Regions from separate parts of the Nonomuraea sp. NPDC049486 genome, predicted to be linked through region 2. Evidence: riboswitches for the same ligand, from Rfam matches in the RefSeq annotation. Region 2 holds a riboswitch; each other region holds the start of a gene.
The links. Region 2 has a riboswitch for cyclic di-AMP ahead of AB0K05_RS05760 (C40 family peptidase). Riboswitches for the same ligand answer to the same signal wherever they lie in the genome.
Positions count from the first base shown of each region.

Region 1: it holds a riboswitch for cyclic di-AMP, as region 2 does, so the genes downstream of both, AB0K05_RS07810 (CHAP domain-containing protein) here and AB0K05_RS05760 (C40 family peptidase) in region 2, are expected to answer to the same signal.
Region 3: it holds a riboswitch for cyclic di-AMP, as region 2 does, so the genes downstream of both, AB0K05_RS39955 (serine hydrolase) here and AB0K05_RS05760 (C40 family peptidase) in region 2, are expected to answer to the same signal.

Region 1 covers NZ_JBFAPV010000002.1:616,680-621,966, forward strand. Annotated here, with positions in the region: gene AB0K05_RS07800 (RNA polymerase sigma factor) at 1-477, opposite strand, end outside; gene AB0K05_RS07805 (YciI family protein) at 865-1,296, opposite strand; gene AB0K05_RS07810 (CHAP domain-containing protein) at 1,390-2,088, opposite strand; cyclic di-AMP (ydaO/yuaA leader) riboswitch at 2,102-2,239, opposite strand; gene AB0K05_RS07815 (Gfo/Idh/MocA family oxidoreductase) at 2,354-3,310, opposite strand; gene AB0K05_RS07820 (aldo/keto reductase) at 3,359-4,174, opposite strand; gene AB0K05_RS07825 (hypothetical protein) at 4,272-5,225, shown strand; gene AB0K05_RS07830 (DUF6716 putative glycosyltransferase) at 5,228-5,287, shown strand, end outside.
Region 2 covers NZ_JBFAPV010000002.1:180,897-186,183, reverse strand. Annotated here, with positions in the region: gene AB0K05_RS05775 (glycosyltransferase family 4 protein) at 1-688, opposite strand, end outside; gene AB0K05_RS05770 (M48 family metallopeptidase) at 685-2,097, opposite strand; gene AB0K05_RS05765 (hypothetical protein) at 2,094-2,915, opposite strand; gene AB0K05_RS05760 (C40 family peptidase) at 3,000-3,548, opposite strand; cyclic di-AMP (ydaO/yuaA leader) riboswitch at 3,610-3,776, opposite strand; gene AB0K05_RS05755 (NlpC/P60 family protein) at 4,087-5,061, opposite strand; gene AB0K05_RS05750 (NYN domain-containing protein) at 5,146-5,287, opposite strand, start outside.
Region 3 covers NZ_JBFAPV010000021.1:49,112-54,398, forward strand. Annotated here, with positions in the region: gene AB0K05_RS39930 (LysR family transcriptional regulator) at 1-675, opposite strand, end outside; gene AB0K05_RS39935 (RidA family protein) at 748-1,134, shown strand; gene AB0K05_RS39940 (VOC family protein) at 1,178-1,564, shown strand; gene AB0K05_RS39945 (LacI family DNA-binding transcriptional regulator) at 1,637-2,641, shown strand; gene AB0K05_RS39950 (DoxX family protein) at 2,663-3,037, opposite strand; gene AB0K05_RS39955 (serine hydrolase) at 3,142-4,035, opposite strand; cyclic di-AMP (ydaO/yuaA leader) riboswitch at 4,048-4,181, opposite strand; gene AB0K05_RS39960 (hypothetical protein) at 4,290-4,730, opposite strand; gene AB0K05_RS39965 (family 43 glycosylhydrolase) at 4,951-5,287, shown strand, end outside.

The DNA of each region.
Region 1 (5,287 bases), 440 kb from region 2:
GACGATCCGCTGCGCCACCGTCGGCTCGGACGTCAGGAACGCGCGCGCGATCTCGTCGGTGGACAGGCCGCCCAGCACCCGCAGCGTCAGCGCCACCCGGGCCTCGGTGGACAGCACCGGATGGCACGCGGTGAACACCAGCCGCAGCAGGTCGTCCTCGATCTCCTCGGGGCCGGGCGGCTCCTGTCCGGGGTCGTCCTCCAGGGCGCGGCCGATCTCGGCGAGCTTGCGCTCGTAGCGTTCCCTGCGGCGGATCAGGTCGACGCCCCGGCGTTTGGCCACGGTCATCAGCCAGGCGCCCGGATTGCGTGGCACGCCCTCGCGGGGCCACTGCTCCAGCGCCGCGACCAGCGCGTCCTGTGCCAGCTCCTCGGCCAGGCCGACGTCGCGCACCAGCCGGGCCAGCCCGGCGATCAGCCGCGCCGCCTCGATCCGCCACACGGCCTCGATGGCCCCATGCGTCTCCGAAGCTGTCACGGGCCCATCGTATGGTCACCCCGTCCGGGACATGCCCGGCACTCACCTCAGCGCGGGAAGCGAGAAACGCTTTCAGGGAGCGCCGCCCCCGGCATGTGTGCCCGGCTACCGGCTGGAGCGGCGGATGGCCGTCTTCGGGGTGTGTGCCGGGCCAACGGCTGGAGCGGCCGACGGCCGTCCGAGGCGTGCGTGCCGCCCCGGCTGGAGCGGCGAACGGCCGTCTCCCGCGTGTGTTTCGGCTCCCGTTCAAGCGGCGGACGGCCGTCCCCGGCGCGTGTGCCGCCCTGGTTGAGGGCGGCACACGCGCCTGGGCGTGGGCGGCACCCATGCCTGGGTGTGGGTGGCGCGTTCTTGGCAGGCGTCTGGGGGGTCGCCCTGGGGCTGCCGTCAGGCGTTCGGGGGGTTGGTCTCCAGGGACTCGCGGAGGGCTTTGTCGCGCTCGGCGGTCTCCGGGGTGAGGGAGGTCTCCGGCATGTCGGCCGCGTCGAAGACCTCCCAGAGCTCCAGGCCGACCCCCTCGCCGCCCTCGGGGACGGGGACGCGCAGGGCCCATTCGACGGCCTCTTCGCGGGACTTGACCTGGATCAGCCAGAAGCCGGCGATGATCTCCTTGGTCTCCGCGAAGGGCCCGTCGATGACCTTGGGCTTGCCGGGGCCGTAGGCGATGCGGGCGGCGCGGGAGCTGGGGGCCAGCCCTTCCGCCGCCAGCAGGACGCCGGCCTTGGCCAGCGACTCGTTGTAGGCCATCATGTCGTCGACGAGCTGCCGGCTCGGCATGACGCCCGCCTCGGTCTCGGCGCTGCCCTTTCCGATGATCATGAACTTCACGGTGCTTCTCCTTCGAATCCCGGTCTCGCCGACGCGTCGAACGAGCGGCGTCCGCATCGACACCTCAGGGATTCTTCCGGACAATCAGGCGGCGTACTCGGGGTAGCCGTAGCCGACGACCTGAGACTTGGGACGGATGCGCTCCTCGACGAGCCCGTTGCCGGTGTTGCCCTCGATCGTGGAGATCGTCCCGTCGCGGTTGTCCTTGACCACGAAGCCCACGTGCTGGATGGAGCCGAGGCTCTTGCTGCCGTTCCAGGCGAAGAAGACCACGGCGCCCGGCTTGGCCAGGGTGCCCCAGCGGCCGTTGTTCTGGAACCACCGCGCGTGCGTCACCGTGTAGGCGTCCCAGCCCACCTGCGCGCGGGCGCCGGTCTGCTCGCCGACCCAGGAGACGAACATCGCGCACCAGGGGGCGTTCAGGTAGGCGGCGGGGTGGCCGCCGTCACGGGCGATGGTCTCCTGGGCGCGCTGCGAGTTCGCGTACCACTCCTGGAACTTCGTGCCGCCGCCCCGCGCGTTCTCCCTGATGCCGATCTGCTCCCTGGCCAGGGCGAGCACCTGGGCTGCGGTGACGTCGATCTTGTCCTTCTCGGCGGGCTTCGCCTCCTGGGAGGCGGTCTGGCCGGCCTCCGCCTGGGCCGTCAGCGAGAGATCGTCTCCGTTGACCGGGTCGGCGTGGGCGGGGAGGGCGGAGCCCATGAAGCAGGCGACGAAGGTGGCGCCGAGGGCGGCGCGGACGTAATGCGGTTGGGTGGCACGGGGGAGGCGATGCATGACCATCGAGGGGATGTACTCCTTGCTTCCATGCCGCTTACCGGGTTAGCTGACGGGTTCGGGCGTGGAAGCTGCCCTACGGCGCGCGAGGCGCCGATTCACCCCGGAAGAAGTGGGTCCCCGGTTCCGCGCAAGGCGGATTCAGCGGTCGCAGGACGATCCTGCGATACGACGGTGTTCTCGGACACGACCGGGCAAACCGGACGTATGCCGTGAATGCGGAGTAAAGTAACGCATCTGGCAAGAAACTGGCAAGTCTTCAAAGCCGCGGCTAGCGGATCTGCGCCCGCGCCTCCGCCAGAACCCGCATGATGGCAAGGCTCTCGTCAAGCGGCATGATCTCGCTCTCGGTACGACCCCGCGCCAGGCAGTCGCGGACCTCGCGCAGCTCGCCCGCGTACCCGTTGTCCGCCGGATCGTCGAGCGCGTGCTCCTCCGGCTCCATCCCCGGCCCGCTGAGCACGACCCGCCGCGGAGCCCAGAACGGGGCGTCGATGTCGGCCCGCATCCCGGTGCCGACGACGGTGGCGTCGTTGGAGTAGGCGCCGAGCAGCGAGCACTCCACCAGCGCCCGCCTGCCGCCCGGATAGCTCATCAGCCCGCCCGCCTCGGCGTCCACGCCGCCCGGGGACAGCGAGCCGGTGATGCGCGTGCTCTCCGGCGTTCCGAGGAACAACTGGGCCAGCCCCATGGGGTAGATGCCCAGGTCGAGCAGGGCGCCGCCGCCCAGCTCCGGCGCCCAGAGCCGATGCGCGGGATCGTACGGGTGCGCGAAGCCGAACGAGGCGCGCACCGAGCGGATCTCGCCGAAACGCCCGTCGCCGGCGAGCATGCGGATCAGCGGGTTGAACCGCATCCACATCGCTTCCATCAGGAAGACCCCGGCCTCGCGGGCCAGCCGGACCATCCGTTCGGCGTCGGCCGTGGTGGCGGCGAGCGGCTTCTCGCACAGCACGGCCTTGCCCGCCGCGATGGCCGCCTCGGCCACCTCCAGGTGCTGGGCGTGCGGGGTGGCGACGTAGACGGCGTCCACGGCCGGATCGGCGCACAGCTCGGCGTAGGAGCCGTGGGCGGACTCGGCGCCCAGTGTCGCGGCCAGCGCCTTGGCCCGGCCCAGGTCGCGGGAGCCGACCGCGGCCACCCTCATCCCCGGCTCGGCGGCGATGACGGCGCCCACTGTCCTGGCGATGCCGCCGGTCGCCGCGATGCCCCACGATAAGTCACGCACGCGGAAGATCGTACAGATTCATCCGCGAAAGCGATATGTGAGGCGAATTCACCCGCTGGTCTCGGGGTCGAGCCCGAGGCGGCGGCCGGCGTTCATCGCCCCGATCGCGGCCATGTCCTCGCGGTCCAGGATGAAGTCGAACACGTCGATGTTCTCCTTGATCCGCGACGGGGTGACCGACTTCGGGATCACCACGTTGCCGATCTGGATGTGCCAGCGCAGCACGATCTGCGCGGGCGTGCGGTTGTGCTTGTCCGACAGCACCGCCAGCGCCGGGTCCTCCAGCAGGCCCCGGCCGGAGCCGAGCGGGCTCCACGCCTCGGTGAGGATCCCGTTCTTGTCGTGGAACTCGCGCATCTCGTGCTGCTGGAAGTACGGGTGCAGCTCGATCTGGTTGATGCAGGGGACGATGTCGGTCTCGTCCATGAGCCGGGTGAGCGTGCCGACCGTGAAGTTGGACACGCCGATAGCCCTGGCCCGGCCGTCCCGGTAGATCTTCTCCAGGCCGCGCCAGGCCTGGACGTACTTGTTCTGCTTCGGCGCCGGCCAGTGGATCAGGTAGAGGTCGACGTGGTCGAGGCCGAGCCTGGCCAGGCTCTCGTCGAAGGCCCGCTCCACCCGGTCGTGATCGGAGTTCCACAGCTTGGTGGTGACGAAGAGCTTCTCGCGCGGGACGCCGGAGGCGCGCACGGCCCGGCCGACGCCCTCCTCGTTGCGGTAGAGCGTGGCCGTGTCGATGTGGCGGTAGCCGGCCTCGAGCGCGGTCAGCACGGCCCGCTCCGCCTCGTCGTCGGTCACCTTCCAGACGCCGAGGCCGAGTTGCGGGATCTCGACACCGTCTCTGTAAAGCCGTAGCGAGTTCATACTTCCCATTGTTCACGTCTCGTTCCGCACGGCTTAAGCCGCCCGGGCTAGCTTGAAGCGGTCGTGAACGGGCCATCACCTGGCTGGGAGAGCAAACGTGGTCAAACAGGCGTCGGCCTGGGTGGAATCCCCGCTCCAGATGCTGTGCGCCGTCGAGGCCCATCACGCGGGGCTGCTCGGCCCGGCCACCACTGTGGTGCCGCGGGCGCGGCTGCGCGCCCTCAAGGCGACCGGGCGCGAGCTGCGCGGCCTCGACCTGCCCGCCGGGCTGGAGCTGGCCGAGCCGAGCGAGCGCATGCCGCGCCGGCCGGCCGTCGTCGGCGACGCCTTCTCCGGCCGGGTGCAGCTGCGCTGGCTGGCCGCCTTCCCCGGCAGGGTCGTCGTGGTGGACGACGGCATGGCCACGATCCGGCTGCTGGAACTGCTCGCCGCGAAACCGTACCGGCCGCTGCTGCGAGCCCGCGCCCAGCCGGGCGCGCTGCGCGCGGCGCTCGGGCTGGCCGCCGCGATCAGGCTGCGCGCGGGCGGGGTCACGGTCTTCACCGCGCTGCCCGTCCCGCCTCACCTGGCGGAGGCGGTCCGCCGGGCGGGCGTCGACCTGGTACGGCACGAGTTCGCGTGGCTGCGCGGCCAGCCGCCCAGCGAGCCGGGGCCCGCCGAGCGGACGGTCGTGCTCGGCACCTCGCTGGTGCGCAACGGGCTGGTGCACCGTGAGCGCTACCTGCGCTGGCTGACCGACCTGGCGGCCGAGGAGCCGCTCGCGTACTACCCGCACCGGCGGGAGGACCCGGTCGACGTCGCGGTCATCCGCGAGCGGCCCGGCATCACCGTGCACGACGGCGGCGCGCCCGCCGAGCTGACGCTGCGCGGCCTCGACCCGGGCCAGCGGGTGGTCAGCCTGCCGTCGACCGCGATCTCCTCGCTGCGGGTGCTGCTCGGTCCGCGCGGAGTGGCGGTGGAGCCGGTGGACGTGCCCGACGACTGGTGGACGAGCAGGGCGGCCCCCGCGCTGCGCTCGCATCTGACAGGAGTGACAGGAGTGACCGGTTGAGAGTGCTGGCGGTGGCCGACTCCGACTCGTACCTGAAGTGGGCGGCCTGCCTGCTCCAGGAC
Region 2 (5,287 bases):
CCAGCGCGCGCCGGTGCGGCCCGCCGCCGACCAGGAGCAGCACGGCGTCCGGCACCGCGCCGAGCACCTCCGGCCAGGCCCTGATGAGCCGGTCCTGGCCCTTGCGCGGCACCAGCCTGGACACGCACGCCACCACCGGCCTGCCCGCCAGCCCCAGCTCCGCCTTGGCCGCCCCCGGGTGGAACAGGCCGGTGTCGACGCCGGGCGCGAGCCGTACCAGCTTGTCCTGCGGGATGGCCCGGGCCAGCCGCGCGCGCGTGTACTCGCCCAGGTAGGTGACCACGTCGGCGTGCGCGCCGATGCGGCGCAGCACCGCGCGGAAACCTGGCGCGCTCGCCCACGACGCCTCGTGGCCGTGGGTGAGCATCACCACGCGCCGCGCGCCCGCCGCGCGCAGGCGCGGCGCGAGCAGGCCGAGCGGCGCCGCCGCGCCGAACACGACGGTGTCCGCGCCGTGCCCGGCCACCAGCTCGGCCGCCGTACGGGCGACGGACGGGACGGGCAGCATGAGCCGCCCGGGGTGACGGACGACGGGGTACGGCTGACGGCGGTCGAACTCGGCGCACCCGCGCCAGGCGGGGGCGTAGACGACCGCGCCCGGGGTGCGCTGGGCCAGGCCGTGCACGAACGACTGGATGCCGCCCGGGCGGGGCGGGAAGTCGTTGGTGACGAAGACGACTCGGGTCACGGGCCGGGGACGCCGTTCAGCTTCGCCCAGGAGCGGGCCATCGCGATCCGTTCCGGTGCCGTGGGATGGGAGGCATAGAGCACATATTCCACTGCATCGGGCGACAAGTCGGAAATATTGGCTGTTGCCAGGCGTTTTTGCATCGCGGCGAACGTGACCGGATCCCGCGTCAGGTTCAGGGCGTGGGCGTCGGCCCTAGCCTCGATGTGGCGGCTGACGAAGTTCTGCGCGGGGCCGGACAGGAACGTCGCCAGCGTCATCAACCCCAGGATCGCGCCCGCCGCGCGCCAGTCGGCGATCGACGTGACCCCGGCGCGCCGGCGTACCGGCCCGAAGACCAGGAACAGCAGGATCGCGCCGAGCGCCGCGCCCAGCGCGCCGACGAGCGTGCCGTAGAGCACGTCGTTCTCCCCCGCGTGGCCCAGCTCGTGCGCCACCACCAGCTCGACCTCGGGCTGCGGGGCCTTGAGCAGGTTGTCGTAGACCACGATGCGGCGGGTGGCGCCGAACCCGGACACGTAGGCGTTCAGCGCGGTGGTGCGGCGGGAGGCGTCGGCCACCAGCACGTCCTCCACCGGCACCCCGTCGCGCTCGGCCATCGCCAGCAGGTTCGTCCGCAGCGGGCCTTCGGGCATGGACCTGAAGTCGTTGAACACCGGCTCGAACACCACCGGGTAGACGAAGGAGGCCGCCACGGTGAGCGCGAACGCCCCCGCCGCGGCGGGGATCCACCAGCGCCTGAACCGCCGGGCCAGCGCCACCACCGCCACGACCATCACGCCCAGCAGAGCCGTGTTGATGGCGATGCTCTTGAGCCGGTCGCCCGTCCAGGACGCCCAGTCCTGCGTGGAGAGGCCGTAGTCGCGCAGCACGGTCTCGAACCAGACGCCGAGCGGCCAGCGCAGCGCCTCCTCGACGACCGTGAGCACGAGCACCCCCAGCAGGACCCGCACCCACCACGGCCCGCGCAGCACCCCGAGGATTCTGGCGCCCAGCGGGGTGGCGACGAGCAGGCCCGCGAACACCAGCGTCAGGCCGAGCGACAGGTAGCCGGGCATGCCGGTGGCCGCGTCGAACGCCTGCGCGCGGGCGATCTGCCCGGCGGTGAAGTCCGCGGCCGGGTCGGCGGCCACCTCCGGCGCCCCCGGCAGCGCCTGCCACGGCGTCGTCAGCCCCACCACCACGAGGATCCCGACCCCCAGCACGACCCCGGCCACCCCAGCCTGCCGCCGCCCCCTCCGGCCAGCCCCACCGTCCTTGGGCTCCGGCCCGCCGTCCGTTGGGGGCGTCTGTCCGTCATCCGGGCGCGGACCGTTCTCGTGGGCGGATTCGCCGCCGGATCGGGTCCCGGCCTGCTCGCCCGCGGCGGCGTTCCTGTCGTGGCCGTCGTCCACTTCGCGTCCTCTCACCCCAGCTGGTCCCGCACGTACGCGCGCCACCCCCGGGTCAGGCCGCCGAGCGTGAGCCCCCGCGCGGCGAGTGCCCGGTCGGTGCCGACACTCTGGGCATCACGGTAGAGCCTCACCAGAGTCCCCTCGCCCGCGCTCTCGGCCAGGAACCGACACGCCAGCCACGCCTCCTGGTACGCCCGCGCCAGCGCGTCCCCCCGGGAGCCGAAGTCACCGGCCCCGGGCAGCTCGTCCGGCAGCCGCCCCGCCCGCACCTCGGCCGCCAGTTCGGCCGCCGCCACGGTGACCGCCAGCCCCGCGTCCCGATAGGCCACGTAGTCGGCGAATCCCTCGTACAGCCAGCCGGGCAGCCCGTCGGTGCCAGCGGCGACGTGCGTGAGCTCATGGGCGAGCACCACGTCCCTGCCGGTCGGGTTGAGCCGCGCGAAACCCTCGGGCACCACGATCACCCGCCGCCCGTCGGCCACCGCCGCCAGCCCGCGCACGTCGGCGACGCCGGCCAGCCGCGCGGCCTGCTCTCCTGACGCGGGCACCAGCACCAGCGGGCGCACGGGCCGGCCCAGCACGCCCGACACCCGTCGCCCCGCCGCGTCGGCCCGCCGCGCCAGATCGGCCAGCAGCCCGGGATCGGCCCGCTGCCCGGCGACCAGCGCCCGCTCGCCGCGCGCGACGCCCAGCTCGCCCCGCCACAGCTCCCGCACCCCGGCCAGCTCGTCGGGCACCCCGGCGGACCACGACTCCGGCGCCGCCCCGCCGGCCGCGGCCACGGCGAGGACCAGCCCCGTCACCACCGCTCGACGGCCCACGATCCCGGACATGCTGTCCGATGCTAGCGGCGGGACGCCCGTCCCACGCATCACGAAGGCCCCGCCCCCAGTCAGGGGCGGGGCCTTCGCGATCGGTCACAGACCGGGGCGTACCGCGCCGGCGAACGACGACTTGCGCCATCCGTTCAGCTTCTCGACGCGCACCGTCTTGCCCGAGCTCGGCGAGTGCACCATCTTGCCCTTGCCGATGTACATGCCCACGTGGCCGAGCCCGCGGAAGAACATCAGGTCACCCGGCTTCAGGTTCTTGTAGGAGACCTTCTTCCTGATGCCCGCGAACTGGCTGTTCGTCACGCGCGGGATCTTGACCCCGGCCTTCCGCCAGGCGAACTGGACGAGACCTGAGCAGTCGAAGGCGTGCGGCCCGGTGGCCCCGTAGCGGTACGGGTCACCGATCTGCTTCTTGGCCACCGCGACGGCCTTGTGGGCCTTCACCTTCTGGCGGGCCGCCTTCGCCTGCTTCTTGGACAGGACCTTCTTCGAAGTCGCCTTCTTGGAAGCAGTGGTCTTGACGGCCTCGACCGTCGTCACCGAAGCTCCGGCCGGGGCGATCACCGTGTCCGCCTGCGCCGCCGGGACGTGGAGGGCCAGCCCTCCGGCCGTCACGGTCATGCTGAGCGCCACGCCACTGACGGCAAGGCGAGACAGACGGGGGTTCTTAGGGGAGGTAGACAGGATTGCTCCTTGAGTCTTCCACGAACGCCTACCGGGTTAGCTGACGGATTCGGGCCTGGAAGTCGCCCTACGGCGCGTCGCCGCGCCGATTCACCCCTGATCCCGCCCTGAAATGACGGGATCTATGGTTCCCCGGCTCCGTGCCTCCTGGCTGCACGGATTCGGCAGGCCACCACCCGGGTGAAGGTTCCCGGAGATGCGGCGGTGACCGGCGGATTCTTGTTCGTCCACGTCGCGGCGCCGGCGGCGCGGCGGCGATGGCCGGCGGCGGGCATGGAGTGTCCGCCGCGACGCCAGAACCTACGCCTGAAGTCATGGGCTGGCAAAGGCACGGTAAGCACATGACGATCTGACAAGCCCGCTGTCAGACCCGCGGATCCCTGCTGGCAAGCCAGTCCCGTTACCCAGATGTGACCATACTCACACTTGCCGCCCTGACGATGTGTCAGAGCCCTTCTGTCACATCAGTCACAGACGTTTCAGCGGCTCACGGGCGTACCGCGCCGACGAGCCGGCGCCCGTACGCGGAGAGCGGGACGACCTTGACCACGTCACCGGTCTGCGGCGCGTGCACGATCTTGCCGTTTCCCGCATAGATGCTCACGTGGCCCAGCCCCTCGCTGAAGATGAGGTCACCGGGCTCCAGGGCGTCCAGCGACACCCTCCGGCTCGCGCCCCAGGCCCACTGCTGCCACGTCGTACGCGGCAGGGAGACGCCGGCCGCGCGCCACGAGGCCTGCGTCAGGCCGGAGCAGTCCCAGCCGCCGGGGCCGGTGCCGCCGAACTGGTAGGGCTTGCCGATCTGCGCGTACGCGAAGTTGAGCACCGCCGCCGCGCTCCCCGAGGCGGGGCCGGTGTACTTGACGCCGGTGCTGTTCGGGTCGCCGACGCGGTAGGCCCCGAGGCGGTTGAGCAGCTTCTTCTGCTGGGCGATCAGCTTCTCGATCTCGGAGCGCTCCTTCTTGACCTTGTCGCGCTCCTCGTCGGCCTCGCCCAGAGCCTCCTGGGCCTTGTCACGCTCGGTCTTGAGCCCGCGGTTCTCCCGGTCGAAGGCGGCCAGCCTGCCGGCGCGGTCGGCGGTCAGCCGCTCCGTCAGCGCCATCTGGTAGAGCAGGTCACCCGGGTTCTCGGCGGTCACCATGGTCGGCATCGAGGTCAGGTCGCGGCCCATCTTGTAGCCGTCGACGGCCATCGTGACGACCTGCTGGCGCAGCTCGGCGACGGTGGCGAGCTTGCGCTTGTAGCCGGCGTTGAGCTTGTCGTAGCGCTTCTTGGCGGCCTTGTAGTTCTCCGTCGCCGTGTTGTAGCGATCGACGACCTTGTCGGCCTTGTCGTTGAGCTTCTCGAGCTTGGCCTTGGCCTGACTGATCGTCGGTTGCGGGTCGGCGGCCACTCCTCCCGTGGGGAGAGTGATCAGCCCGATCACGAGACCCGCGGCCAGTGGCGCCCGGCCCAACCTCACAGCTCGCCTCCCAGGGGGAATACATCTGGGGCGAAATAGTACAGAAGTGGAAGGTGAGGTCTCACCCAAACACTGATTTGTAATCTAGGCGCGGCCGAGCCTGCGCAGCAGCAAAGCAGACGAAACGGGTCTGGCTCCCATGCGCCGGACGGATTCGGCCACCTCGCGGTCGGAGGAGACCACGGCCATGGCGCGGCCCGGCGGCTCGGCGCGTACGAGCTGGCGG
Region 3 (5,287 bases), on a different contig from region 2:
GATCCGCGGGGTGAAGCCCGCGCCGGCGCACAGGTCCGTGATCTGGTCGTACAGGCCCGGCCCCGCCGCGCGGGGCAGGAGCACGAACGGCGAGTCCGCCAGCCGCGCCAGCGGGACGGACCGGAGGGACGCCAGCGGATGCGCGGACGGCAGGACGGCGACGAAGGGCTCGGTCAGCACCGTCGCGAAGCCGAGCTCCGCCTCACCGGAGTGCGGCTCGCGCAGCAGGCCGACGTCGATCGTCCCGTCGTGCAGGGCGGCGAGCTGCGGGGCCGTGGTCATCTCGCGGATGTCGGGCCGCACCTCGGGGAACCGTTCCAGGAAGGCGCGCAGCAGGCCGGGCAGCACGGTCAGCGCCAGTGAGGCGGCGAACCCGATCCGCAGCCGGCCGGTCCGCCCGCTTCCCGCGTCCCGCGCGGCGGCGAGCCCGGCCGCGACGCCGGCGAGGACCCGCTGGGCGGCCGGCAGCAGCTCCCGGCCCGCGGCGGTGAGGGAGATCCGGCCCGGCTCGCGGTGGAAGAGCGGGTGGCCGACCCTCTCCTCCAGGCGGCGGATCTGCTGGCTCAGCGGCGGCTGCGCGATGCCGAGGCGGACGGCCGCGTGGCCGAAATGGAGTTCCTCGGCGAGCACGGCGAACGCGTGCAGGTGGTGCAGCGGAAGCTCGGGACGGTCCATACGCCCAGAGATATCAGTCCATGAGTCCACGCGTCTTCGACGTATCGCCGCCGATCACCTATCGTGCCGCGCATGACAGAGCGACGCGCCATCCTCAGCGGTTCGGTCTTCGAGGAGCAGATCGGCTACGCCCGCGCCGTGGTGGACGGCGACTGGGTGCACGTGTCCGGGACGACCGGCTTCGACTACGCCACCATGACGATCTCCGGCGACATGGTGGAGCAGGCCGAGCAGTGCCTGCGCAACATCGGCTCGGCGCTCGCCGAGGCGGGGTGCGGCTTCGGCGACGTGGTCAGGGTGCGCTACCTGCTGCCCGACCGCGCCGACTTCGAGCCCTGCTGGCCCGCGCTGCGCCGCTGTTTCGGCGAGGTCCGCCCGGCCGCGACGATGCTGGTCTGCGGGCTCGCCGACCCGCGCATGAAGATCGAGATCGAGGTGTACGCGCGCCGCCCGTCCTGACCGGCGGCGTCTGATCCGGTGCCGGCGGGGAACGGTCCGGGTCATGGAAGTGCTGAGCAGCCGCGTACTGCTGCGCCCCGGTGACCTGGAGCGCAGCCGCCGTTTCTACGCCGAGACGCTCGGCCTGGCCGTCTACCGGGAGTTCGGCCCGCCGGACCATCCCGGCGTGGTCTTCTTCCTCGGGCAGGGGTTCCTCGAACTGTCGGGGCACTCCGGCGGACCGGCGGGCGAGCGCATGATGCTGTGGTTGCAGGTCCGCGACGTGGGCCGGGAGGAGGAGCGGCTGCGGCGGGCGGGCGTCACCGTGCTGCGCGAGGCCAGGCGGGAGCCGTGGGGGCTGGTCGAGTTCTGGATCGCCGACCCCGACGGGCACCGGATCGTGCTGGTGGAGGTGCCGCCCGAGCATCCGCTGCGGCGCGATCCGCGCTGAGACGCGGTCTCTCGGGGGCGCCCGTAGCATTGATACGGTTCAAGCGCCGCCGCACTTCATGACCGAGGAACGATGCCGAGCATCAAAGACGTCGCCCGACTCGCCGGGGTTTCCGTCGGCACCGTGAGCAACGTGCTCAACCGGCCCGAGATGGTGGCCAGGGAGACCCGCATGCGGGTGGAGGCGGCGGTGGTCCAGCTCGGCTACGTCCGCAACGGGTCCGCCCGCCAGCTGCGGGCCGGGCGCAGCACGACGATCGCCGTGGTCGCGCTCGACCTGACCAACCCGTTCTTCATCGACGTGCTGAACGGCGTCGAGACCGCCGCGCAGGACGTGGACGTCAACGTGATGGTGGTCAACAGCAGCAAGGACGCCGCCCGGGAGGCGCGGCTGCTGCGCATGTTCGAGGAGGAGCGCCCGCTGGGCGTGCTGATCACCCCGGTCAACGCCTCGGGCCAGCGGGAGCGACTGGGCGGGCTGATCTCCCGGGGCATCCCTGTGGTGACGTTCGACAGCTCGTCGCGCCACTCCTACGGGTGCGCCGTCTCGGTGGACGACGTGCTCGGCGGCCGGCTCGCCGGGCGTCACCTGCTCGACCGGGGTCACCGGCGGATCGCCTTCGCCGGCGGGCCGTTCCCCGTCCGCCAGGTGGAGGACCGCCACCACGGCCTGGCCGGTGTGCTGGGCCCGGACAGCGAGCTGACCGTGATCCCGCTGCCGGACCTCACCGTCGCCACCGGCCGCCAGGCCGGCAAGGAGCTGGCCGGCCTGCCCCGCGAGGAGCGGCCCACTGCCGTGTTCTGCGCGAACGACCTGGTGGCGATGGGCGTGCTGCAGGAGCTCACCCAGCGCGGCCTGCGGGTCCCCGCCGACGTGGCGATTCTCGGGTACGACGACATCGACTTCGCCGCGGCGGCGGCCGTGCCGCTGTCGTCGATCCGCCAGCCGCGCGAGCAGCTGGGCCGCACCGCGGCGCTGATGCTGCTGGAGGAGGCCGACAGCCCCGGCGGCCACGAGCACCGTCACGTGGTCTTCCAGCCTGACCTGGTGGAGCGGGTCTCGACGGCGCACCCGTGAATCCCGGGCCGAGCTGTCACGTCAGAAGGCATGGGGGCCGAAGCGGCCCCAGGCCACGAACGCGGCCAGGACGAGCAGCACCACGTTGACGGCGATCGCCGGATGCTCCCCGCGCCGGCCGTGCGTGACCGCGGCGCCGATCATGACGATGACCAGCCCGGCCGCCGCCAGCGGGGTGAGGATCGGGACGACGCCGAACGTCGCCGGCAGGATCAGCCCGAGCGCGGCCAGCACCTCCAGCCCGCCGATGGCCTTGACCGCGCCGGCGGAGAAGTCCTCCGTCCAGGCCAGGCCGGAGGCCGCGAGCCTCTCCTTGGGCTGCGCCAGCTTCATCAGCCCGGCCACACCGAACACGGCGGCCAGCAGGCCCGCGACGATCCACAGTGCGAGGTTCATGGGGGTCCCGTTCTCACGCGGCTTGAAATGTTCAACAGGACCCTAGAGGGTGCGGCGGTCCGTCCGTGCGAGCGGCCCTGGCCGGGCCGCTCGCACGGAGACCGCTATCGCTGTGCGGCCGCGGCGCCGGCCCAGCCGAGCAGGGCCTCGGCGGTCTGGAAGCGGCGGCTGGAGCTGGTCTCACCGAGGAGGACGCCGACGAGCCGGCTGCCGCCCCGATCGGCGGCGAAGGCGAGCGTGTAACCGGCGGCGCGGGTGTAGCCGGTCTTGACGCCGAGCGCGCCGGAGGTGCCGAGCAGGCGGTTGGTGTTGCGCCATGAGTACGAACGGCGCTCGGAGGTCGCGGGGACGGTGTGGTACTGGGTGGAGGTGACCTTCTCCAGGGTCGGGTTCTCCAGCACCTTCTGGGCCAGGCGGACCTGGTCGCGGGCGGTGGAGTGGCCGCCGCCGCCGTAGGGCATGCCGTCCGCGTTGACGTACAGCGTGTCGTTCATGCCGAGCTGCCGGGCGGTGGCGTTCATCGCGGCCACGAACTCCTCGACGTCCGGCCCGTACGTGCGCGCGAGCGCGTGCGCGGCGTCGGCGCCGGAGGGCAGCATGAGCGCGTGCAGCATGTCCTCGACGGTCAGCGTGTCGCCGGCGCGCAGGTGGGCGACCGCGGCGCCGCCCCTGGCGGCGTAGCCGACGTCGGCGGTGGTGACCTCGACCTTGTCGGTGGGCTCGGCCCGCTGGAGCACCACGTACGCGGTCATCATCTTGGTGAGGCTGGCGACCGGCCTGCGCAGGTCGGCCTCCTTGCTGAAGTGGACCTGGCCGGTGGTGGCGTCGACCAGGTGGGCGGCCGTGGCCAGGACGGCGGGGGCGGCTTCGGCCTGCGCGGCGTCGACGGGGGTGGCGACCGGCGGGGCGGCGTGGGCGGCGGTGCTGCCGGCGGTCAACGCCGCGGCGGCGACGGCGAGGCTGATCAGCGCTCCGCCGAACCGGTGGGTGACGTTCATCTCGGGGCTTGCTCCTAGCTTCCATGCCGCCTACCGGGTTAGCTGACGGGTTCGGGCGTGGAAGTGCCCTACGGCGCGTGGTGCGCCGATTCACCCCGAGGGGAATGGGTCCCCGGCTCCGCGAACGGATTCGGCGGCCGTGCGCTCCCCGGGGGTGGGGCACGCACGGTCTGGGCAAATGAAGCCTCAACGTAATGCAATCTGACAAACGTCGCAACTCGCCATGATTAGGACTTGACCTCCGATATCGCCGGTCATGCTCCCGGCCGGACGACCATCAGCACGACCACGGCCGCCCAGACCAGGTTGTAGAAGCCGGCGAGCATGGACAGCGCGCGCAGCCGGCTCCCGTCGTCCGGGTCGCGCAGCGCGTCCCGCTGGCGCGGGTAGATCTGGGTCGCCAGCAGGACGGCCGCGACGCCGGTCAGCACCATCGAGGCGACGATCCAGAGCTCCCCCATCCGGCCCTGCGCGAGGGCCATCACGATGCCGACGGCGGGCACCACCAGACCGAACAGGCTGTAGCCGCGGGTGATGCGGTGCAGGGCGGCGGCCACGGCCGGGCTGCGCTCGCCCTCGCCCGGCGGGCCCGCCACGGGGGCGTAGCGGGGAAACAGGCTCGCGGCCACGGCCGAGCCCCCGACGAACACGATGGCCGCCAGGACGTGCACGGACAGCAGGACGTGATCCCTCACGTTCGATCCTCCAACCTTCAGGGTGACTGAAGCTTAGCGGAAGCTTCAGGCACTCTGAAGGTTGTCCCACCTCCCAGCCGGCGGCGGAGGCGCCCTTGACGGTTGTGGTGTTGGCGTTAACACTTGGCACACATCTCTCCACCAGCAAGTGAGCACGACGAAGCAACCAGTTGTGTTAGCGCTAACACAACTGGTCGACCCCACCCCCCAAGGAGTCCTCGTGTTGGCTTCCCTGCCGGGCACGGTGCGCCGGATCCTGACGCTCGCCGTCGTCACGATCGTCCTGTCAGCCCTGTTCACGACCGGCCGCGCCCAGGCGGCGCCCGGCCCGTCCTTCACCAACCCCGTCGTCCCGACGCCCAACAGCGCCGACCCGACGCTGGTCTTCCACAACGGCTTCTACTACTACGTCGCCACGACGTGGAACTCCGACGTGGTCATGCGCCGCTCGGCGACGATCGCCGGGCTGCGCAGCGCGCCCGAGCAGGTCGTCGTACGGACAGGCGGCAACACGATGTGGGCGCCGCACCTGGAGATGGTCGGGAGCCGCTGGTACC